One region of the Rahnella sp. P4_A8 genome, then DNA from elsewhere that is predicted to be linked to it. Evidence: predicted binding sites of a transcription regulator. Region 1 holds the regulator's gene; the other holds the start of a gene.
What was found. The regulator Fur, encoded in region 1, represses iron uptake genes when iron is present. The targets are predictions, from matches to a motif close to ATAATAATGAGAACNACTATCAA.
Positions count from the first base shown of each region.

Region 1 (10,688 bases):
GAATATGCGCTTCATTAAAGCTGTGACGCAACGCGCTACCGCGATGGCCGGACGTGCCGAATTTCACAGCATGCGCCGTGTTTGCCGGATCCGGTTGCAGAACGTAGTACTGTGACGTTAACTGCGCCACATTGATCAAATCGCTTTGCTGAGCAGGTTGCCCTGCACGGGGGTGATTAGCCACTGGCGCTTCTCCCTTACGCTGAAATTAAAGGGTGCCGCAAACTTTGTCAGTCAGTTCCGTCGGGAACTGCATGAGCTGCATGATGTGTTCAATCATGCTGCGTTTGCGACCTGTGTTGGTATTCGTAATAACCCAATACGGCGTTCCGGGAACGTGTTTAGGCTTGGTATGAATGCCGTTTTGCAGCAAGGTTTGCTGGTCACCGGCAAAGTAAGTCCGCGTGCGCCCGGTCAGAGAGTCGGTCGCCGTCGCAAATTCTTTAGGGTTCAGGGTATACAAGGTCGAGAGGATCAGCATAAAACGGTTAACCGCTTTAGTCTGTTCTGCGTATTCGTCGGACAGCAACAGTTCACGAACGGCGCGGACTTTATCACGCGACGTCGGTGCGGCGGCGGCGGCAGGTTTTTCCTGCGCGACAGTTCCGGCGATAACAGAAGTGGTCACTGGTACGGCAGGAGCGGTCTGACCGGCAGTAAACTTCAACATACGGCGTAAAATATCAGACGCACTTTCACCGATTGCTTGCGTGTGGCTGGCAATGTAGCGGTAGAGTTCTTCGTCAACCTCAATAGTTTTCATCTTTATCCAGTACTGTTTTTCTACTTAATTCATTCGAAAGGATTATACAAATTTCTACGCAGTAACAAACAGAGGAATTGCGCCGCGAAGTAAAATCCAGACAACTTCCCGATTTTGCTGCATGCAGGCTCCGGCCCGTTCTGCTCCTGGTAGTCAAATCCCGCTCAGGCATCTGGCAGAAACTTTCTGTTTTAAAAAATTATCCGCAAGTCATGATAACCTAATGAGATTGTTTATCTGTATGAACTTCTCTATGAAATTACATTATCGCCTGCAAGAATCTGAAGTCGCTGGCAGCACTGCACTGCCGGTTTTGCTCATCCACGGATTGTTCGGCACCCTTGATAATCTGGGCATTCTGGCCCGGGACCTGAGACAACAGCATAACGTGTTACAGGTGGATTTGCGTAATCACGGCCAGTCAGGACGTTCTGATGAAATGTCTTACGCCACCATGGCGCAGGATTTAGTGGAAACGCTGGATGCTGTTGGTTTCCAAAAAGTCATTGTGATCGGCCATTCAATGGGTGGGAAAGCGGCGATGGCGTTGACGGCACTGATCCCCGACCGTATCGAAAAGTTGATCGCCATTGATGTCGCGCCGGTGGATTATCACGTGCGTCGCCATGATGAGATTTTTGCGGCGATTAATGCCGTGACCGAGGCAGGACTCCGCGACCGTACCTCCGCTACCGAATGTATGCGCACGTATATAAAGGAAGACGGCGTGATCCAGTTCCTGCTCAAATCATTCCAGCAGGGAGAATGGCGCTTTAACGTGCCGGTGCTGCTCAGTGAATACGAAACTATTACCGGCTGGGAAGACGTGCCTCCGTGGGATCACCCGGCGCTGTTTATCCGTGGCGGGCTATCGCCGTATGTGCAGGATGAATATCGCGACGCGATTGCCCGACAATTTCCGCAGGCCAAAGCGCATGTGGTGGCGGGAGCCGGTCATTGGGTGCACGCGGAAAAACCCGATGCAGTACTGCGCGCGGTGCACCGTTTCATCGATGCGGCCTGAGGTTTAACATCCTGGGGATAAATTGTGCAAAAAGTCTGCACAACTTAAGAAGTTATCATGAAATCAGGGTAATCAGGCGTTGTGAACCCCTGGTGCGCCAGTGTATGATTGCGCGCTATAATTTTGCCGCCCCGTTTACTCACAGTGAGTCGCGGGAGGTGAATTGGGTCAGGGTTTCTTAGCCCGAAATGTGTGAAACGCTCGTCAGGAACCGGCTTGCGGTTTTCCGATGTAAAAACTTCCCTGGTTGTACCGCTACCTATGGCAAAAGAACAACTGGATCGCACGACGATTGATCTGTTCGCAGATGACCGTCGTCCGGGGCGTCCAAAAACAAATCCGCTATCCCGTGATGAACAGCTCAGGATCAATAAGCGCAACCAGTTACGCCGCGATAAAGCGAGCGGCCTGCGTCGTGTGGAGCTGAAAATGAATGCCGATGCTGTTGATATGCTCAATAAGCTGGCAGAAGAACGCAATATCAGTCGTAGCGAATTGATTGAAGAGATGCTGCTGTCGCATCTTAACGGTCATGAAGGCTGATTGAAAAGCGGGTAACCCTCTCAGGCTACCCGTTTGTTTTTTCTTACTTATTCCATATTAATTCACGTCTTCCTGCTCAGAACGTTTCCCAGTTTTCAGCACTTTTCGCCGAAAGCATGCTGGTATCCGGACGCAATAACGGTGCGGAAATTGACTTCCCCGGACGTGAACCGACGCTCGTCACGCTATCTTTAAGTTTGAACGTAGCAACGGCATTGTTCAGCAATGAAGCCTGCTCTTCCAGTGATACTGCAGCCTGCGACGCCTGTTCTACCAGCGCGGCGTTCTGCTGTGTGACGCTGTCCATTTCTGTGACGGCAACCGCCACCTGACTGATTCCTTTGCTTTGCTCATCGGATGCAGAGGCGATTTCCGCCATGATGTCAGTGACATGCGTAATTGAGCGCACCACTTCATTCATCGTCTGACCGGCGTTTTCAACCAATTTCGAACCGCTGTCGACGCGGGAAACCGATTCGCTGATGAGCTGCTCGATTTCTTTCGCCGCCTGCGCACTGCGTTGTGCAAGATTGCGCACTTCGCTGGCAACCACTGCAAAACCGCGCCCCTGCTCGCCCGCACGTGCCGCTTCGACGGCAGCATTCAGCGCCAGAATGTTGGTCTGGAAAGCGATGCTGTTAATCACAGAAGTGATTTCAGCAATTTTCTTCGAGCTGCCGGAGATATCTTTCATGGTGCTGACCACGTCTGCCACGATGTTGCCGCCCTTCTGCGCGGTGGTGGAAGCCTCCATCACCAGCTGGCTGGCGTGATGCGCGTTATCGGCATTGTGTTTAACGGTAGCCGTCAGTTCTTCCATGCTGGCAGCGGTTTCTTCCAGCGCCGACGCCTGTTCTTCCGTACGGGAAGACAAATCGTTGTTCCCGGCTGAAATTTCTGACGCGCCCTGATAGATGTGATTGGTGCAGTTGCGGATGGTCTGAACGGTATTGACCAGGCTCAACTGCATCTCGTTCAGCAACGGAATCAGCTTACCGGCGCAGTTTTTACCGAATTCTTCCAGATAAAACGTCAGATCGCCGCTGGCGATCACCGCGAAGTGACCGCGGATTTTATCCAGCGGCTTCACCAGCGCCATCACCAGATAACGGTCAGTCAGCAATAAAATCACCAGCCCGATACCAAATGCCGTCAGCAGAATCACTTTGCTAAATGACGTCAGATGGGTGGATTGCCGTTGTGCCGCATCAAAATCGACAGCGATCTGACCGCTGACTTTCTCCATCGATGAGCCAAAGCTGCGGCTCAGTGCAGGTACGGTGGAATTGGCTAGCTGGTTATAGGACTCCGTATTTTTGCTGCGGGCTGCGTCGAACAATGGCGTGACGCCCTGCGTGATCAGATTTTCCCAACTGGTGATCAATTCCTGCACGGAGGAATCTTCCAGCCCCGGATGCGGTGCCGCTTTAAAACTGGCCAGTGCCTGCGTCAGCCCGCTGAGTGATTGTTTGGCGGTATCAAAAATTTCCGGACCTTTTGACGGATCGGCCTGAAGCTGTGCCACGGCGCGGCTCAGGCGCGTCACGGTACGAAAATACTGATCATTTCCTTTATTGATCAGCGCCATATTGTTGACCAGCTCGGTACTATTTTTGGTATTTTGGGTCAGTGTGTCCAGTGAGGTGACGGTGTAAAGGGAAACACCTGCCCACATGACGCAAAAGATGCCAAGAATGGTTAATAAAGCGGCCCTGATGGTGATATTTTTTAAAAACTGCACGATATGCCTCTCTCGAAACATGTCTGTTTCTGGCCTGAGGATTGACGGGGATGCGGAGAATCAAGACAGGTAACCAGCAGGCAAGTGCCCCAGGACATGTTTGAACACCTCTCCGGGCATCGATTTCTTTATTATGTTGAGATTGCTCCCGAATCATCTATCGGCGGAATGTTCTCGAAATTTAGTATTGTGACGACTTATTTCTCAAACTTGCTTTTGACCTCATTAACCCTGAGGTTAATTCGCCGCAGGTGAAAGCACACAAAGGCGATAACACTTAAAAATATTGCCCGATAAACTTATTTCCCAGTTAAGAAGGCGAGCAGAAGCATATTCTCCGCCGCACGAGTTTGCTATCATCTGCATTATTATTGCCTGCGTTGCAGAGCACTTCATTGAGAACAAGAGGTTAGGTAATCTTATGGCCGTTGTAGGTATCTTCTTTGGATCCGATACAGGTAACACCGAAAACATCGCAAAAATGATCCAGAAGCAATTGGGTAAAGATGTTGCAGAGGTGCATGACATTGCGAAGAGCAGCAAAGAGGATCTGGAAAAATTCGATATTTTGCTTATCGGCATTCCAACCTGGTATTACGGTGAAGCGCAGTGTGACTGGGACGACTTTTTCCCAACGCTGGAAGAGATAGATTTCGAAGGTAAGCTGGTGGCACTGTTTGGTTGCGGTGACCAGGAAGACTACGCCGAATATTTCTGCGATGCGCTGGGCACCGTGCGCGATATCATTGAGCCACGCGGCGCAGTGATTGTCGGACATTGGCCTACCGAAGGTTACCACTTTGAAGCATCTAAAGGCCTGGCGGATGATAAGCACTTCATAGGACTGGCAATTGACGAAGATCGTCAGCCCGAACTGACCAGCGAACGTGTTGATGCCTGGGTGAAACAGATCACAGAAGAACTTAGCCTTTCTGAAATTATTGGCTAAAAACCCTGTTGGCCCTGAGGATTTATTCTACAATTGAAGGGCCAAACTATTACTGAAATTAACAATTTAACTGCTACAAAATTGTAACTTTCGGTCGTATCAAGGTACACTGAGTTCCTCTGTTTTTTCTATTGATCAAGTCGTTGCATTCCAAATGTGACCGGCAATTTGTGATCTTTATTAACAGGCTGTCGTTGACGAGAATTGGCACATTGCGTTAAACGAAGAGACTAAACGAATAATTTTGTGCCGCCGATGCCACAGGCTGCATGCCTCAACTTGATTAGCACATAGTAACAGGACTGAATCCGCATGACTGACAACAACACCGCACTGAAGAAAGCCGGCTTAAAAGTCACGCTTCCGCGCCTCAAAATCCTGGAAGTGCTGCAAGCGCCGGAAGGTCATCACGTTAGTGCGGAAGATCTTTACAAGCAACTGATTGATATGGGTGAAGAAATTGGCCTGGCGACGGTTTACCGCGTTCTGAACCAGTTTGACGACGCCGGTATTGTCACCCGTCATAACTTCGAAGGCGGCAAGTCCGTATTCGAACTGACCCAGCAACATCACCACGACCACCTGATCTGTCTGGATTGCGGTCGTGTGATCGAATTCCGTGACGAATATATTGAAGGTCGTCAGCGTGAGATTGCTAAGAAACACGGTATCAAGCTCACCAACCACAGCCTGTATCTGTACGGCCACTGTGAAGCAGGCGATTGCCGCGAAGATGACTCTTTGCACAACGATAAACCTGCGCAGTAATCTGCACAGGCTTTGACTAAATTAACCGCTGAAAAGCGGTTTTTTTATGTCTGATATCGACGCAGATTGAGCCCGGATAGCAGGCATAAAAAACCCCGGCAAGCCGGGGTATGTTTCGCTGCTGAGATTCACGGCTTAGGTGAATTGTTCGTTTTTATTTCCTGCCAGATTTTCCCGCAATCAGCAGCATATGCCTGACCGTCGCCAGTTTTACGCGCCGTCAGACATCGCTGATAATCCACCACGCGCACCGTCTCCTGTTCTGCAAATTGCTGGTGGGCTTTTTCCTGTTTCAGTTTATTCAGTAACACCTCGCAGGATGCCAGTTTGTCCGGATTGCCTTCTGACGTATTGATACAGGCACGGTAATCTTCCCGCGTTTGGGATATTTGTGCCTGATCGGCGGTGGGTGCACAACCGGCCAGCAAAACAGCCGAAACCATGATCATCAGTAATTTATTCATCGACATAGCGACCTCAGAAAATAGTAAATGGAGCGATAACGATGAATTTCACGTCTTTTTCATCCTGGAAAATGTTGCCGTAACCGCCGCCCCAGCTCGGTATGTCCGAATGGTTGTCGTACTGGGTGTAATGCAGTTTGAACAACGTCCCTTTGGCGCGCCCTTCCTGAATGGTGTACAGCGCATCCAGGCTCCATGCGCTTTCTTTCAGACGCTGGCTCTGGTCATAAGCGGCGTTGGTGCTCGGTTTGGCATCCCACGCATAGACGTACGAACCACCGACCGCGAACCCCGGCAGGTCCCATTTCGCCAGATCATAAAGCACGCCGGCATATACTGCTTTTTCACCGTTGGCGTTGAAGTCCGAGCGGTTGTCCCACCACACATCAAGACGGCCGTTTGAGGAAGAATAAGTCGGGGTCATGCGCTGCAGGAAGTAGCCCTGATTCCCTTCCGCTTTCACCATCGTCCCTTCCAGACGCCAGTTAAACTGCCCGGTGGTATAGCCAAAGGTCAGTGCCTGCAACCATGCCAGACCGTCATACAGACTGTTCGGATCATTCTTGTCACTGATGCGGTCTTCTGCACCATAGAACTGATAGCTGGTGGTCAGCGGATTGCCCAGCAGATCCATTTTGTACGAGGCCTTAGCAAAGTACTGATCGACATAACTTTCAGCCTGGCCAAATGCGCCTTCCAGTACGAAGTCATTTTTAAAATCATATTTCGCACCGAGCGAATGAATATAAGAAACGCCGGTTTTCTTGTCATTCTGGCGGAAATCATCCATTTCCAGATGCCACGGCGATTTATATTCATCAGCCCACATATAGGAGAAACTCAGTTCACCCGGGTCACCGAAATCGTGTTTATAACCGGCTTCCGCACCGCGATACGTACCCGGCATAAAGCTCCAGTGCGGTGCGATCAGCGTCTGTCCGGTAGGCTGAATATACCCTGCGTGCCCCCAGAATCCGCCATATTTGAATTTACCGGCTGCCTTATAAAGACTGACCCCACTTTTATCCCCGGAGTAATCTTCGTCGTAGGCGCGGTTGCTGTTAGAAAAGGCGATTTCGTTGGGATGGCCGCTCTCGCTGCTCTCGGCCATTTCAATCGCCGTAAAGGCTGCGATATCAATACCAAACATGTCCCAGGCATAGCCGGAAGAAAAATCGAGGTTCAGGTTAGCGGTAGAATGCGAAAGGTTGGTTGTATAGTCTTTGTAGTGGTCACTCGCCGGATCCATGTCCTTGCGGTCACGTTCACGCTGCCAGTAGTACACACCGCCGGTCAGTGTGGAATCATCAATAAAACCGGCTGCTTTGGTCCCTTGTGAAAACATCATTCCGCCACCCAGTAAGGTGCCGGCGAGAGAATACATGGCAGGTTTCAGGTAAGCCGATCCCCTGCCCCTGTTACGGTGCTTGTGCATAGAGATTCCTCATGTTGACTAAAAAAACGAGCAAAACCCAAACGGGTATAAAAAGCGGTCGCCAGAGGCGTAACCGGTTAAATCAACATCAAGAGTATTTTTCGCGACGCGAATTATCAATGAGTAATTAATCATTAATTATCGAAATATGACAAAGTGCACATAAAGATGAAAAAGCATTACAGAGGTATGCAGGAAAGGATTAAAGCAATGGACTATAATAATATATAATTAAAACATACGATTAAACAAAATCATCTTACAGTTTAAACGTTTCAGCAATATGAACGGCTGTGGCACAACGTTTTAAAAGTAAGCATAGGAAATACATTAATTCGCGACGAAAAACAAAAGGCATCTCTGACAAGAATAACAGGCGAAAAAAAACGCAGCCTGAACTGCGTTTTTATTACCTCATACTGAGGGCTTACGCGACGGGTTTGCTTTCCCAGGTATCACGCAGGCCAACGGTACGGTTAAACACCAGATGTTCAGCACTTGAGTAGCGGTTGTCGGCACAGAAGTAACCTTCACGCTCAAACTGCAGGCTGATTTCAGCCTGTGCAGCCACCAGTGATGGCTCCACGAAACCGTGGGAAATCACCAGGGAATCCGGGTTGATGGTGGTCAGGAAGTCTTCCGCCTGGCCCGGGTTTGCGACGCTGAACAGACGGTCATACAGGCGGAACTCAGCCGGTTTGCCTTCAGACGCGGACACCCAGTGGATCACGCCTTTCACCTTGCGGCCATCGGCAGGATCTTTGCTCAGCGTGTCGATATCGTAAGAACAGAAGATAGTGGTGATATTCCCTTCCTCGTCTTTCTCGATACGTTCTGCTTTGATCACATACGCATTACGCAGGCGCACTTCTTTGCCCAACACCAGACGCTTGTACTGCTTGTTGGCTTCTTCGCGGAAATCAGCCTGATCGATGTAAATCTCACGGGTAAACGGCACTTCGCGGGTGCCCATTTCCGGTTTGCCCGGATGATTCGGCATCTTCACCATCTGCACATCATCACCGGTAAAGTTTTCAATGATCACTTTAACCGGATTGATAACCGCCATGGCGCGCGGTGCGTTCTCGTTGAGATCGTCACGGATGCAAGATTCCAGCGCCATCATTTCAACGTTGTTATCCTGCTTGGTAACGCCGATACGACGGCAGAATTCACGGATAGATGCCGCGGTATAGCCCCGGCGACGCAGACCTGAAACGGTCGGCATGCGCGGGTCATCCCAGCCTTCAACAATCTTCTCGGTCACCAGCAGGTTCAGCTTGCGCTTGGACATGATGGAGTATTCGAGATTCAGACGGGAGAATTCGTACTGACGCGGGTGGCATGGAATAGAAATATTATCCAGAACCCAGTCGTACAGACGACGGTTATCCTGGAATTCCAGCGTACACAGCGAATGGGTAATCCCTTCCAGCGCATCGGAAATGCAGTGGGTGAAATCGTACATCGGATAGATGCACCATTTTTTACCGGTCTGGTGATGTTCTGCGAATTTAATACGGTACAGAACCGGATCACGCATGACAAAGAATGGCGAGGCCATATCGATTTTTGCACGCAGACACGCAGCGCCTTCGGCGAACTCACCGTTACGCATTTTTTCAAATAACGCAATGTTCTCTTCCACGGTGCGATCGCGGTACGGGCTGTTTTTACCCGGCGACGTCAGGGAGCCGCGATATTCACGGATCTGGTCAGGAGACAGTTCATCAACATACGCCAGACCTTTGTTGATCAGTTCAAGCGCATAAGCATGCAGTTGATCAAAATAGTCCGAGGAGTAATGAATATCGCCGCTCCAGTCGAAACCTAACCACTGGACGTCGCGTTTGATTGACTCAACGAATTCGATGTCTTCTTTTGCCGGGTTGGTATCGTCAAAACGCAGATTACACTGGCCCTGATAGTCTTGCGCGATGCCGAAATTCAGGCAGATAGATTTCGCATGACCGATGTGCAGATAACCATTAGGCTCAGGTGGGAAACGGGTGTGAACGGTATTGTGTTTCCCGGTCGCCAGATCTTCATCAATAATCTGACGGATAAAATTTGTTGGGCGGGCTTCAGCCTCACTCATTGTGCAATTCCTCTACGCAACATTGACTCTACGGATAACCGCTTATGTTCCAACAAGCCACGCCGGGAAACAACCGTTAGTTGCATTAAATCGTGGTTATCTCTGGTGCCTCTGTCCTCAGACAATAAAAAGCGGGAAGAGATCGCTCTCTTCCCGCTGCCACTACGTCGACCTGTTACATCATCCGCAGGGTTATTTGCCCTGGATATCGAACAGTTTCGTTTGACCGGCAACCACTGAACCGCTGGCCAGTGACGTCACACCGGTATAATCATCAATATTGCTGACGACTACCGGGCTGATCATTGAGCGCGCATTGGCATTCAGATAATCCAGATCCAGTTCCAGTACAGGCTGACCGGCAGTGACTGTTGCCCCTTCTTCAACCAGGCGGGTAAAGCCCTGGCCGTTCAGTGCAACAGTATCAATCCCCATATGCACCACGATTTCAGCACCGGAAGTCGTTTCCAGGCAGAACGCATGATTGGTATTGAAGATTTTCACCACCGTGCCCGCAGCCGGCGACACAACGATTTTATCGGTAGGACGGATGGCAACACCATCACCCACCGCTTTGCTGGCAAAGGCTTCATCAGGCACCTGATCCAGCGCCACAATGTCACCGGTAACCGGAGACACTAAGGTTTCCACTACCGTTTTCACGCTGTTTGGCACTGCCTGAGGTTTGATTTCAGACAGTGGCGCAGCCGGAGTCACGGTAGCCGCAGCAATCGGGCCTGCATTCAGTGCGGTACGCATCGCACCGGCAATGATTTCGGCACGGGTACCGACAATCACCTGCACGCTTTGTTTATTCAGACGGATAACTCCTGAAGCGCCCAGACGTTTCGCCAGTCCGTCGTTGACCAGTGCGGAGTCTTTCACGTTCAGGCGCAGACGGGT
Region 1 is NZ_JBFUHK010000019.1:52,365-63,052, forward strand. It holds gene pgm (phosphoglucomutase (alpha-D-glucose-1,6-bisphosphate-dependent)) at 1-184, opposite strand, end outside; gene seqA (replication initiation negative regulator SeqA) at 209-763, opposite strand; gene ybfF (esterase) at 1,005-1,787, shown strand; gene ybfE (LexA regulated protein) at 2,049-2,330, shown strand; gene AC1DUO_RS12335 (methyl-accepting chemotaxis protein) at 2,407-4,071, opposite strand; gene fldA (flavodoxin FldA) at 4,493-5,020, shown strand; gene fur (ferric iron uptake transcriptional regulator) at 5,333-5,788, shown strand; gene chiQ (ChiQ/YbfN family lipoprotein) at 5,917-6,252, opposite strand; gene chiP (chitoporin ChiP) at 6,266-7,636, opposite strand; gene glnS (glutamine--tRNA ligase) at 8,115-9,785, opposite strand; gene nagE (N-acetylglucosamine-specific PTS transporter subunit IIBC) at 9,978-10,688, opposite strand, start outside.

Region 2 (7,059 bases), on a different contig from region 1:
CGTCAAAGGAAACCAGCATCATCGACGCCTGTTGTGGCGTTAAAATCCCTGCCTGATGCTCGCCGTAATAAGGTTGCCTGCCCCAGCGTTCGTCCGGGGAAACCGTGCCTGGCGTGTACTTTTTTTTTGCGCCGGGTGTTTTCTCAGCCTGCGCCGTGGCAGCGCCGCCCAGGGCAAATGCCCCGCCTAACAATCCCACACCTTTCAGTAAACTACGGCGGGAAGAAGAAACGTCGTTCTGATTATCGTTTTTGTGACTCATTGCTATGCCTCGTTATAACGCTCCTCCCCCTGCGAAGGGGGAGGTTGGGAGGGGGTTTTAATGATAAAACAGGGGGTTATGCATACTTCGGCTGCTGGATTTTTCTTTAATACCCCACCCCACCCTCCCCTTCGCAGGGGAGGGTGCTAAGGAGTTTAATCTAAACCAAGCACACCGCGCAGTTTGGACAAGTCTTCTGCCAGCGTGGTGATCGGCCCTTTCATTGCGTTACGGTCTGCATCAGACAGTTTTTCATAATTCTCGTAACCGTCTTTGGTTTTGTATTTATCCAGCAGCGCATCGACGGTTTTGAAGTTAGCGTCGATTTTATCCAGCAACGGTTTATCGGCTTTGACCAGTAACGGACGCAGCAGATTGACGATTTTTTGTGCGCCATCAAGGTTGGCACGGAAATCCCACAGGTCAGTGCGGCTGTAACGGTCTTCTTCGCCGCTGATTTTACTGGCGGCCACTTCTTCAATCAGGCCCGCCGCGCCGCCGACCACTTTGCTAGGCGGGAAAGTCAGGTCTGCGATACGTTTTTGCAAATCAACGGTATCGGTATAAAGCTTGTCAGCAAAGGGTTCGGTGCCTTTGGTGGTTTTGTCCGCGAAGAGAATTTTCTCCAGACGGTGGAAACCGGTGAAGTTAGGATCTTCGGCTTTTTTCTCGAAATCATCTTCACGGGCGTCGATGCTGCCGTCCAGATCAGAGAACAGTTCGGCAATCGGTTCGATGCGCTCATAGTAAACACGGGTTGACGCGTAAAGGGATTGTGCTTTCGCCAGATCACCCTTCTTCACTGCGTCGGTAAAGGCTTTGGTATGCGCCACCAGTTCAGCGACCTGCTGCGTCACATAGACTTTGTATTCCGCAATCGGGCCAACCAGCGCCATGGCGTCAGGCTTACCGGAAGCGGCTGTCCCCTCGGCGGTGACAGTCAGTTTGCCTTTCGGATTGCTCAGCAAGCCACAGGTCATGTCGTATTCGCCCGGTTCAAGGTTAGCCGTCATTTTTTGCGTGAAACCCGGTGCCACGTTTTCACGTTCTTCCACCACCATCACGCCTTTCAAAATTTCCCATTCCAGGTTTTTCTGACTGTTGTTATGGATAACAAACTGGGTTTTACCGGCGGGCACGGTCAGCGCCATCGGTTCACATTGTTTGTCGTTAACAGCAATTTTGACCTGACGAACATCAGCAGCCAGCACGTTGGCGCTCAGCGCAAAAGCCGGCAGGGATAACAGTGCAATCTGTAAAGCTTTACGGCGAAAATGTGTCATGTACAACTCCGTGACAAAGGCAAGATGATGGAAAGGTTTAAGGATCAACGTCGTGTTTTTTGCCCGGCAGAGGCCGGCGCGGCCACAGGCGATTTACCTTGTGGCATAAAGAACAGGAACAGCGCAGGGATCAGATACAGGAAGTACACCGCGACCTCACTGACCGTCGGGGCTTCCTGATAGCCAAACATCCCTTCCAGCAACGTGCCGAATAAAGAGTGCGTGGATAATGTGCCGCTCAGATCAAAAGCAATATCCTGCATACGGTTCCACAATCCGGCTTCGTGGAAAGCGCGAATAGCCCCCGCAGCCAGCCCGGCGGCGACAAACAGAATGAACAGGCTGGTCCATTTGAAGAACTTCGCCAGATGCAGCTTCACCCCGCCGTAATAAATCAGGAAACCCAACACGATGGCCGCGCCAAGCCCGAGCACTGCGCCGATCGGCGCTTCGATGCCGACGTCCTGCTGGAAGGCCGCCAGCAGGAAAAACACCGATTCCAGACCTTCACGCGCTACCGCAAAAAACACCATCGCGACCAGTGCCCAGCCCTGACCGCGGCCGGAATTCAGCGCATGATCAATCGCCCCTTCCAGATGCACTTTGATAGAACGCGACACTTTGCGCATCCAGAACACCATATAAGTCAGGATGCACACCGCAACGACGGCGACGATACCTTCAAACAGCTCCTGCTGTTTTTGTGGAAACTCACCGGTCGTGGCATTGATGAAAAGACCGAGCGCCAGACAGAGTGCGGCAGCGATGAAAACGCCAATCCAGACCACACCGAGCCACTGCCCGCGTTGCGTCCGTTTGAGATAGCTGGCAATCAGGCTGACGATCAGTGCAGCTTCCAGCCCTTCGCGAAACATAATGAGAAACGGAACGAACATGACGAGCTCCCGAGCCCTGAATTCTGACGAACAACAGAATGTGTAAGGTCTCTGTAAAGAAAAGTAAAAAGAAACGATAGTGATTATCATTCTTGCCAAAAGAAATACAAGAGGTAACCGATCCTTTTTTTGAAGCGTGATCGGTAAATAGACAGGAAAAATCAGGTCAGGGGGTTTATCTGGCGGAAAATGCTGAAAACCGGGGGCTGAATGCCCCCGGTCTGAGTGTCATAAAAGTAAAAAACCGTTAAATAGTATTATATTCCGCTTCCGCAACAGTGAAGCGCTGTTCCACGGCGGCGGAAGGTTTACGCCCCGCCAGGCTGACAATCCAGATAGCCAGTGACGCGAAAATAAAGCCGGGAATGATTTCATACAGTTCGGCCCAGCCGTATTGTTTCCACAGGATCACTGTCACGGCACCGACGATCATGCCTGCCAGTGCACCGTTACGCGTCATACGTTTCCACATCACGGAAATCAGGATCACCGGTCCGAATGCTGCGCCAAAACCGGCCCATGCATAACTGACTAAACCGAGAACACGGTTTTCCGGATTGGCGGCCAGCGCAATCGCGACCAGCGCCACAACCAGCACCATCGCACGCCCTACCCACACCAGTTCGCGCTGGCTTGCGCCTTTGCGCAGGAAAGCTTTATACAAATCTTCGGTAATGGCGCTTGAACACACCAGCAACTGACAGCTCAGGGTACTCATCACCGCCGCCAGAATAGCGGACAGCAAAATACCGGCAATCCAGGGATTAAACAGAATTTTCGTCAGCTCGATGAACACGCGCTCACCGTTTTGCGTCACGTTGCCCGCTTCGCCCGGATTATTGCTGAAGTACGCAATCCCGAAGAATCCTACGGCGATGGTGCCCGCCAGACACAAAATCATCCATGTCATGCTGATACGGCGCGCGCTGCGGATAGTTCGGTGAGAATCAGCCGCCATGAAGCGCGCCAGAATATGCGGCTGACCAAAATAGCCCAGCCCCCAGCCCAGCAATGACAAAATCGCCACCAGATTCATGCCCTTGAACATATCGGTGTATTCAGGGTTTTTGGCATTGATTACCATCATCGAGGTATCAATACCGCCCACTGCGAGGATGACGATAACCGGTGTCAGGATCAGCGCGAAAATCATCAGGCTGGCCTGCACGGTATCAGTCCAGCTGACTGCCAGAAAACCGCCGATAAAGGTATAAATGATGGTCGCCGCTGCACCAGCCCAAAGTGCAGTCTGGTACGTCATGCCGAAGGTGCTTTCAAACAGACGCGCACCGGCCACGATGCCGGAGGCACAATAAATGGTGAAGAACACCAAAATCACAATCGCGGAGATAATGCGCAGCAGCTTGCTGGAATCTTCAAAACGATGGGTAAAGTAATCCGGCAGTGTCAGCGCATTATTGTTGGCTTCAGTGTGCACACGCAGCCGTCCTGCCACCAGTTTCCAGTTCAGGTACGCGCCGATGGTCAGGCCAATGGCGATCCAGCTTTCCGAAATCCCGGAAATAAAAATCGCCCCCGGTAATCCCATTRACAGCCAGCCGCTCATGTCAGAAGCACCGGCTGAAAGCGCCGTCACCACGCTGCCTAAACTGCGTCCGCCCAGAATATAATCATCAAAGTTTTTGGTTCGTAGATACGCGATGAGCCCAATAAAAATCATCCCGAAAATATAAACACAAAACGTCACCAGCATCGGTGTGTTCATTGTCATTCCATTCTCCACTTCTTATTTTTTGCGATGTTGTCCGGCAGCTGTCTGTCCTGAAGCACTCCACCAGAAGTGCCGCTAAAAACCTGCCGGGGCGAGATGATGGCTGAAACCCTGTAAGGTTGCAGCAAGACTCTCCATATTTTTTACGTAGTCACTGACTCTGTGTGGTTTTTGTTCAAAATTACTGTCGGGCCGGATACTGGTTTAGCCTGATCCACTTTTCAATATTTTTAACATTTCAAATACACAAAATTCACCCTCCATCACAGTTATCCGCAATACCGGTTGTACTTTGCACTGACAAAAGTTGCACCTGATGCAACCTTTGACATTCTCCTCAGGTGAATGCAGGCAAGATCCATGCCGTTATTTTATTGTTAAAAATGCCAGACAAATCACAACAGGCATACTTCATGCATTAACAGGGTTGCACAAGGTTGCAACATAGAAGATATTGCTCAGCATAAAATAACGAATTCACCTGAAATTTTTTATATGGAGTGTTTGCGCATGGGTATGACGACGATGGGCGTGAAGCTGGATGAAGGTACACGCGACAGGCTTAAAGAAGCGGCTCACAAAATTGACCGCACGCCGCACTGGCTGATCAAACAAGCGATATTTTCCTATCTGGAACGACTGGAAAATGGCGATACGCTGCCGGAAATTCCGGCGCTGAATGGCGCTGCGCCTGAAGGTATGGAAGATGTCGCTGTGCAACTGGTTCAGGAAGCCCATCAGCCGTTCCTTGATTTCGCCGAGCAGATCCTGCCACAGTCAGTCAGCCGTTCTGCCATCACTGCCGCCTATCGCCGCCCTGAACCTGAAGCCGTGTCGATGCTGCTTGAACAGGCGCGTTTGCCTGCCCCGCTCAATGATGCTGCGCTGAAACTGGCTGCTGACATTGCCACCAGACTCAGGAACCAAAAGAGTGCAAACGGCCGCGCCGGTATGGTGCAAAGCCTGCTGCAGGAGTTCTCTCTGTCTTCTCAGGAAGGCGTGGCGCTGATGTGTCTGGCGGAAGCGCTGCTGCGTATTCCCGACAAACCAACCCGCGATGCGTTAATCCGCGACAAAATCAGCAACGGTAACTGGCATTCGCATCTGGGCCGCAGCCCGTCGCTGTTCGTTAACGCCGCGACCTGGGGTTTGCTGTTCACCGGCAAGCTGGTGGCGACGCATAATGAAGCCAGCCTGTCAAAATCGCTGAACCGCATTATCGGCAAAAGCGGCGAACCGCTAATCCGCAAAGGTGTGGACATGGCAATGCGCCTGATGGGAGAGCAATTCGTGACCGGCGAAACCATCGCCGAAGCGCTGGCCAATGCCCGCAAACATGAAGAAAAAGGCTTCCGCTATTCCTACGACATGCTGGGTGAAGCCGCGCTCACCGCGAAAGACGCGCAGGCCTATTTGCAGTCCTATCAGCAGGCGATCAATGCCATCGGCAAAGCCTCCAATGGTCGCGGCATTTATGAAGGCCCCGGCATTTCCATCAAGCTTTCCGCCCTGCATCCGCGTTACAGCCGTGCGCAATATGAACGTGTAATGGAAGAGTTGTATCCGCGCCTGCTTTCACTGACCTTGCTGGCACGCAGTTACGACATCGGTATCAACATCGATGCCGAAGAAGCTGACCGCCTGGAAATCTCTCTTGATTTGCTGGAAAAACTCTGCTTCGAACCCGAACTGGCGGGCTGGAACGGCATCGGCTTCGTGATTCAGGCGTATCAGAAACGCTGCCCGATGGTGATTGATTACCTGACCAGTCTGGCACAGCGCAGCCGCCGCCGTCTGATGGTCCGTCTGGTGAAAGGTGCGTACTGGGACAGCGAAATTAAGCGCGCACAAATGGACGGTCTGGAAGATTATCCGGTTTATACCCGCAAGGTTTACACCGATGTCTCCTATCTGGCCTGCGCCCGTAAACTGCTGGCCGTGCCGAACCTGATTTATCCGCAGTTCGCGACGCATAACGCCCACACCGTGGCGGCGATTTATCAACTGGCCGGTAATAACTATTATCCCGGTCAGTACGAATTCCAGTGCCTGCACGGTATGGGTGAACCGCTGTACGAGCAGGTGGTGGGGAAAATTTCTGACGGCAAACTGAACCGCCCGTGCCGCATTTATGCCCCGGTCGGTACACACGAAACACTGTTGGCGTACCTGGTACGTCGTCTGCTGGAAAACGGCGCGAATACCTCCTTTGTTAACCGTATTGCCGATGCCACGTTACCGATCGATGAACTGGTTGCCGATCCGGTTCTGGCGGTCGAAGCGCTGGCCGCCAGCGAAGGTCAGGTCGGATTACCCCATCCGCGAATCGCCCTGCCGCGCAATCTTTATGGCGACAAACGTGTGAATTCTGCCGGTCTGGATATGTCCAGCGAGCACCGTCTGGCCTCCCTTTCCAGCGCCCTGCTGCAAAGCGCCAGCCACCCGGTCAAAGCGCAGCCGATAATTGATGCGCAAACGGACGACGGCGAATTCCTGCCGGTGATCAACCCGTCTGAAAATACCGATATTGTCGGGTATGTTCGCGAAGCGACAGAAGCTGAAATCAGCCGCGCGCTGGATGCCTCAACCGCTGCCGGGTCAATCTGGTTTGCGACACCTCCCGAAGAACGTGCCGCCATCCTGCAACGCGCTGCAGAACTGATGGAAGCGCAGTTGCAAAACCTGCTTGGCGTGCTGGTGCGCGAGGCGGGAAAAACCTTTAATAACGCCATTGCCGAAGTACGTGAAGCCGTGGATTTCCTGCATTACTACGCCGGTCAGATCCGCGAAGATTTCGCCAATGACACGCACCGTCCGCTGGGGCCGGTGGTCTGTATCAGCCCGTGGAACTTCCCGCTGGCGATCTTTACCGGTCAGATTGCTGCC
Region 2 is NZ_JBFUHK010000026.1:16,141-23,199, reverse strand. It holds gene efeB (iron uptake transporter deferrochelatase/peroxidase subunit) at 1-262, opposite strand, end outside; gene efeO (iron uptake system protein EfeO) at 418-1,545, opposite strand; gene efeU (iron uptake transporter permease EfeU) at 1,590-2,441, opposite strand; gene putP (sodium/proline symporter PutP) at 2,689-4,173, opposite strand; gene putA (trifunctional transcriptional regulator/proline dehydrogenase/L-glutamate gamma-semialdehyde dehydrogenase) at 4,684-7,059, shown strand, end outside.
Region 2: the regulator Fur is predicted to act here: its motif matches at 2,515-2,537, upstream of efeU (iron uptake transporter permease EfeU).